DNA from 3 places in the Empedobacter sp. EJD.6dd genome. Region 1 is predicted to be linked to each of the others. Evidence: riboswitches for the same ligand, from Rfam matches in the RefSeq annotation. Region 1 holds a riboswitch; each other region holds the start of a gene.
What was found. Region 1 has a riboswitch for cobalamin ahead of AC2I98_RS12010 (TonB-dependent receptor). Riboswitches for the same ligand answer to the same signal wherever they lie in the genome.

Region 1 (2,276 bases):
TGATAAATTTTTGCAGCGTTATTGATAATTTGATCAATAGACACTAACGAGAAGTTGAAAGTCATATATTCTACGATTGGACGACATCCTGTCATTGTAGAACCAATAGCGATACCAGAAAAACCAGCTTCTGCGATTGGTGCATCAATTACACGTTCTGGACCAAATTCGTCTAACATTCCTTTCGAAGCTTTATAAGCACCGTTGTATTCTGCTACTTCTTCTCCAATTAAAAAAATAGATTCATCGCGACGCATTTCTTCACTCATTGCCTCTGCGATTACTTCTCTAAATGTTTTTATTGCCATTTTATGCGATTTCGTTCTTTATTATATTTTTTCCTAAAGCAAATGTAATAAAAAACTTGCGAATTATTTAAAACGAATTGATTCAATAAAAAAAATCCCAAAAATAACTTTAGATTTTTTTGGGATTAAAATATTTAAAAAAGAATGTAATTCGATTTTTAGAACCAACCTTTGTGTCCTTCTACATATATTTTGTCAAACTCTTCATCAGATTTAGTTAAATAGATAATCCCTTCGATTAATCCAGTCAAACTACCAATAGTACCACATGTTACAAGACTTAAAATTAATTGAATTGTTCCTTCTTTTGTGTAACCTAAATAAAATTTATGTACAGCAAAAACTCCTAAAATAATTCCTAAAACTCCTGCAATAAGTTTTTTCTCTGATTTGTACGGCTGATTGTTTTCCATAGTCTTAAAGTTTTTAAATAAAAAATTGTTGTTGTTGGTTACAAATTTAATTTCTTCATCTTTATTAAAAATCACTAGATATAATGATTTTGAATATTGTACAAATAAAATAAATCTGGTATTAATTTAAGGTTAACGATTTAACAATCTACTTATTATAAAATCAAACGCTTTTGTTTACATTTGCACAAAATGGTGCTCAAAGAGTGAGTTAAAAGGGAATTTGGTTCAATTCCAAAACTGTCCCCGCAACTGTAAATTCTATACACTTTTTTCTCAAATTCATTCAGAATTAAGAAGAATAAAAAGATTAGAATAAGTCAGGAAACCTGCCATAATTAACTAATAATAGAAAATGTTTTCGGAGGAAAAACAGATTTTAATATGAAAAAATTTTTTCTTTGTTTTAATTTGGTTGCAGGAATTGCTTTTGCACAGACAGATACCATCAGTTTGAAACCTTTGATTATGAATGATATTTTTCTTAAAAATCATTATCAATCTCAAAGTGTCATCAAATTAAATGATAGCATTTTAGAACAAACCCCTAATCAACTAACTCAAGTTTTACAAGCTCAAACACCAATTTATTTTAAAGAAAATGGTCGAGGAATGGTTTCTTCACCATCTTTTCGTGGAACTTTGGCTTCACACACGGCTGTCGTTTGGAATGGAATAAATGTTAATTCGCAAACTACTGGTCAAACAGATTTCAATTTATTTTCGAGCAACTCTTTTGATGGAATTCTTGTAAAACCAGGTGGTGGAAGTATAGCATATGGAACAGGTTCTATTGGAGGAACAATTCATTTATTAAATCAATTTGATTACAACAAAGGTTTTCAACAGAAAATCAATTTAGGTTACGGAAGTTACGATACATGGTCGGGAAAATATCAATTAAAATATAGTTCAGAAAAATTTAGTTCTTCGGTAGATTACGAACGAAATCAATCAGATAATGATTATAAAATTCCGAATCATATGAAGAAGAATTTGAACGGAAAATATTATTTCAATACAATTAACGCAAATTTTGGGTATAAAATTAATCCTAAAAATGAATTGAAACTTTATTCGATGATCAATTTTGGAAAGCGTGAATTTCCTTTAGTTGATACAAATTCAACACCTTCTGGATATAAAAATCAGGATTATCGTCTAATGACAGAATGGAATTTTAATCCAAATGAAACATGGCAATCGCAATTAAAATTAGCTTATATACGAGAAGAAAGTAGTTATTTTAACAATATTCACACATCTTATTCTGATGATTTACAAGTCGATAATTATCTGTTAAAATATTATTTGAGCCATCAATTGACCCATAATTTCGAGTTAGCTGTTTTGTCGGAAGCAAATTACAGTCAAGGAAGTGGAAATAATTTAAGCAAAAGCGATCAAAATTCATTCAATTTTGCATTAATCGCGAAACATAAATTATCAGAAGTATTGAAATACGAAGCGAGTATTCGTCAAGATTTTTCGGATAAATATCAAAATCCTTTCATCTATTCGTTAGGGTTCAATTATCGACCGATTAATTTTTATC
Region 2 (2,276 bases), 320 kb from region 1:
GCAACCAAATTTATATGACGGGTTGGGTATGAAAATTCTTTTAAATCGGCATCTAAATTGCTAAACTGATAGTCCGTTGCAACGTTCACATCCCACTTATCATTAATAGCATATACATTCGCCCATGAAATATAAAATTCGCGTTGAATAAATTTATTTTCATTTTTTACCGTAGAAACAGTGTCTGTAAAATGTGTAAAATCGTATGCAAGTTTTGCATTAATCTTGGATTGAAAATTCTTGAAACGTTTTTCGTATTTTCCTTGAACAAAATAATTTTTATCTACCCATGTTTGTCCACGACCATCTAAACGTCCACGGACAATTGATGCTGGTATTCCTCTATCCGAATCAAACAAATAACCTTTTACATTCCAATTCGATTGATTTCCTTTCCCGAATAACCCCAATTCTACACGCTTCGCATCAACTTGTCCATCGCGACGTCTTAAAACGGTATCATAAGCTGTGGAACCATCTAAATTTTTGCGTTGATAACGAAATTTATACACACCATTCGTTTTGATATATTCTGCACTTAAAACAGCTGATAATCGATCAGAAATCTTATGTTCAATTCGTGTTGAAGGATTAATTAATTGAATAGATCCTAATTTATATCTAATTGTGATATTAGTTCTTTTGTTATTTCTAAAAATAGGCTTCTTTGTTTCTAAATAAATCGCCGAAGCTGATGCATAATCTTTTGCAGATTGAAAAATGTTACTTTTTTGACCGTTGTATAACGAAATGACTTCCATATCATCCAACGAAAACTTTCCTAAATCAACAATTCCATTCTGCGCATTTCCTAATTGAATTCCATCATAAAATACTGCAACATGTTGCGACCCCATTCCACGAACATCAATTGTTTTTAAACCACCAACACCTCCGTAATCTTTTATTTGTACACCAGAAAAAAAACGAACAGCGTCTGCCACAGAATGGCTATTTAAAGCCTGTAACTGCTCTCCTTTCAATTCCTGAACTGGAACTACTGATTTGTTATTAATTGTTGAAATTTCGACTTGTTGAAGCTCTAAAATACTATCACGAATTATTTGCGCAGAGGCAATGCCACATGAAAGTAAAATCAAGCTGCAACAATAAATTATAGTTTTTAGATTTCTCATTTAGCACTAATCAACTGTTGCTAACGAGAGTGTATGAAGTATAATAGAGAGGTAAACCTATCCAAAAATTGTTCTTCACGCTTTAGTCCCCGAAAGCTGTTAACATATATCATTTTGGTAGGTCTTCTGACTTACTCCTTTTTTAGAAATCCTTCCCATCAAAAATGACAGTGGATAAATATAATTCTAAAAAATTATGGAGCTTACAGCAGCGGGTCTGTTCAGGATTTTCACCTGATTCCCTGTTACCGAACAATTAAGTTCGCACCAAATGTTAGTCAAAAGTAAAGTTATTATTTTGAATAAAAAATTTAATCTGAAACAAAACAAAAAAAGCTAACTCTATGTTAGCTTACTCTTTTACTTTATTTATCTGAATTACTTCTCCTGTTTCATCTATCTGAACAGCGATTTTCTCATAATTCCATTTATCAAATTCTTTTTCACCAACAATTATAGCTGAACCAGTGCCTTTTGTACCTTTTATTGGAACTGTAATATTAGCTTCGCCCGTATTGTTTGTTACCGAAATATTTCCACTAAACATTCCATCAGTCTTTATATCTGTGCCTAATTTTTCCTTTACTTCAGGATTTTGATTAATGATATTCATTGCATGTTTAGTAACATCACTATCAGAAGTAATTTTACTAATACCCCAAAAAGCACCACCTACAATTAATCCAATAAAAAGAATAACAAATGTAAGACAGCCTACTGGTACAAACCATTTCCAATTTCGCTTAAACCAATTTTCTTTAGGTAGTAATTGATTATCGTATTGATTTTCTTCCATAATCTAAATTATTATAAGTAAATCAAATATAATTATTTTTGGGCGTTCCTCGCTAATAATCATTCGATAATAAAAAATAGTCTTTCGTGTAGCTCGGTCGGGCTATCCGTTCCAATCTTTTGTTTTTTGGGGTTGCTAAACTTGTCGAAGTACAAAAAACAAAAGGATTTCCACTACTATCCCTAACGCGGGTTGAGTTCTAAGTTTTGAGTTATAAGTTATAAGTTATAAGACGTAAGATTTAAGACTTACAGAATAGAAGTAGAAGTTAAACTATCATAAGGGTGTTTTCAAGTTCTGAGTAAGTTGTAAAAAGGAAGCTTTCATTTTATCAAGAAGAAGCT
Region 3 (2,276 bases), 960 kb from region 1:
TGAAATAATTCAGCAAATATTGATGTCCAATTTCATCACTTTGATGGCAAAATATGGCATTATTCAATATTTCTGGTTTTAATTTTGACGCAACTAAAATTGCTGCAGAAGCAATATAACCATCAATCATTAATAACATATTATGTTCATAAGCAGCTAGCATTGCACCTGTCATTTGTGCAACTTCAAAACCTCCGAAAGTTGCTAGAATCTGTTTTGGATCAAGAATTTTTCCATGTGTTTCTTTAGCCTGGGCAAGAATATTGATTTTGTTTTGTAATTGCTCATCATTCAATCCAGTTCCTCGTCCTACACATTTTTCGAGAGATAAATCAGTTAAATAATGCACTAACATCGCTGCTGATGAAGTATTTCCAATTCCCATTTCTCCAAATCCAATAATGTTAGTTCCATTTTGCGCAATCTTATCTACAATTTTCTTTGAATGATGAAAACATTGTTCTAATTGTTCCAACGACATTGCAGGTTCGTACAAGAAGTTTTTGGTTGATTTGGCAATTTTGCTATCTTTCAAAATAGAATAATCTTCGAAATCATAATTCACACCAGCATCAACTATTGTTAAATCGATCTTATTTTGATTGCAAAACACATTAATTGCAGCACCATTATTCAGAAAGTTTAATACCATTTGTGGCGTTACTTCTGCGGGATAAGCGCTAACACCAGATTGAGCAATTCCATGATCGCTTGCAAAAACAATAAGGTGTGGATTGATTAATTCTAAATGATTTTTTTGTTGAACTAAACCAATTTTAAGCGCTATTTTTTCTAATAAACCTAAGGCTCCAAGTGGTTTTGTTTTGAGGTCAATAATGTGTTGAATTTCTTCTTTTTGCATTTTAATAAACTAAGTTTTAATAAAAAAATGCTTTCGAAATCAAGGACAATCAATTCAACAAATATCAAAATATATGAAGTTTTGATTGAGCTTCAATCGCGAAAGCATCATCTAAAAAAGTGGTCTGGCTTATAGTTTTTCACTACTTACAGTTGCGCGACAGCTCGAGATTTGCACTCGATTCCCTTTTGAGCAAGCAAGGTAAGAAAGTTATTTTTGTGGTGCAAAATTTTCGTCAATTACAATTTCACCTGTTATTTTTTCTTTTAATTCAAAATCAGTTGTACTAAATTTTTAAATAATATTAGATTTTAAATATTTACAATTAAGTAATATCTTTATCGATCTCTACTTTCCTATTAAAACAGTTGAATTTTAATGGAAAATTATCCCATCCCTAGAAACGAAAAGCAAAGATTGCAAGCGGTTTATGATTACAATTTGCAAGCACATGATAAAGATGAAGAATTAGATGTTTTTGCAAATGCAGCAAGTTTAATTTGTAATGCGCCTATTGCATTAGTTTCTGTTTTTGATCAAAATTATCAAGTGATAAAAGCAAATTGTGGTATAGAAGTAGACGTTGTTCCTCGTCAACAAACAATTTGTCAATTCTCTTTGGTGGAGGATGAGATTTTAGTGATTGATGATGTTAACAAGTTTGCACCCGCACAAAATATAGCAGGAGTTAAAGCAGCAAATATTCAATTTTATGCAGGAGTTCCGTTGATTGATGACAATGGAAATGCGTTGGGAACGCTTTGTGTGAATGATCATTATCCACGTACATTGAGCGATAAACAGAGAAGTTTATTAATTCAATTAGGGAAAAATATTACTAAATTATTAGTTAGTAAAAAACGTAAAAAAGATGCAGCTTACTTTCAGAATATTTACAAAATTTCAAATAATTTAATTGGAGTTGCAAATATTAATGGTGAGTTAAAATCAGTTAATCCTACTTTTAAAGAAGTTTTAGGAACAAAAGAAAATAAAGATATAATAGCAAGTAATTTTTTGGATTTTGTTTCTGCGAAAGATCAAAATAAAGTTAAAATGTTTTTAGCTGATCTTAAAAATAATTCAGGTTCGATACATTTTAAATGTTTGATGACAACAATCGATTCAAATGAAGAAAAATTAGTAGAATGGTATACAAAATCGAGTACATTAATTGAGAATGAAATTTTCTTTTTTGGCCGAGATATTACGCTTGAACATTCTAAAAAAGTTGAACTTGAAAATAGTGAAAGAAAATTTAGAAACTTTTTCAATTCTTCGCTTGGTTTAATGACGATTCACGATTTAGAAGGAAAAATTTTGTCTATTAATAAGCAGGGACTAGAATCTATGGGCTATTCGAATGAAGAAGCGGAAGATTTAAACCTGAAAAAATTAATTCCAAAAACAAATC

Region 2: it holds a riboswitch for cobalamin, as region 1 does, so the genes downstream of both, AC2I98_RS10540 (TonB-dependent receptor) here and AC2I98_RS12010 (TonB-dependent receptor) in region 1, are expected to answer to the same signal.
Region 3: it holds a riboswitch for cobalamin, as region 1 does, so the genes downstream of both, cobT (nicotinate-nucleotide--dimethylbenzimidazole phosphoribosyltransferase) here and AC2I98_RS12010 (TonB-dependent receptor) in region 1, are expected to answer to the same signal.

What each region holds. Positions count from the first base shown of each region.
Region 1 covers NZ_CM170667.1:2,542,407-2,544,682, forward strand. Annotated here, with positions in the region: gene AC2I98_RS12000 (pyruvate dehydrogenase complex E1 component subunit beta) at 1-308, opposite strand, end outside; gene AC2I98_RS12005 (TM2 domain-containing protein) at 467-721, opposite strand; cobalamin riboswitch at 898-1,072, shown strand; gene AC2I98_RS12010 (TonB-dependent receptor) at 1,106-2,276, shown strand, end outside.
Region 2 covers NZ_CM170667.1:2,223,748-2,226,023, forward strand. Annotated here, with positions in the region: gene AC2I98_RS10540 (TonB-dependent receptor) at 1-1,136, opposite strand, end outside; cobalamin riboswitch at 1,235-1,423, opposite strand; gene AC2I98_RS10545 (cytochrome c oxidase assembly factor Coa1 family protein) at 1,489-1,932, opposite strand.
Region 3 covers NZ_CM170667.1:1,583,795-1,586,070, reverse strand. Annotated here, with positions in the region: gene cobT (nicotinate-nucleotide--dimethylbenzimidazole phosphoribosyltransferase) at 1-862, opposite strand, end outside; cobalamin riboswitch at 964-1,094, opposite strand; gene AC2I98_RS07455 (response regulator) at 1,241-2,276, shown strand, end outside.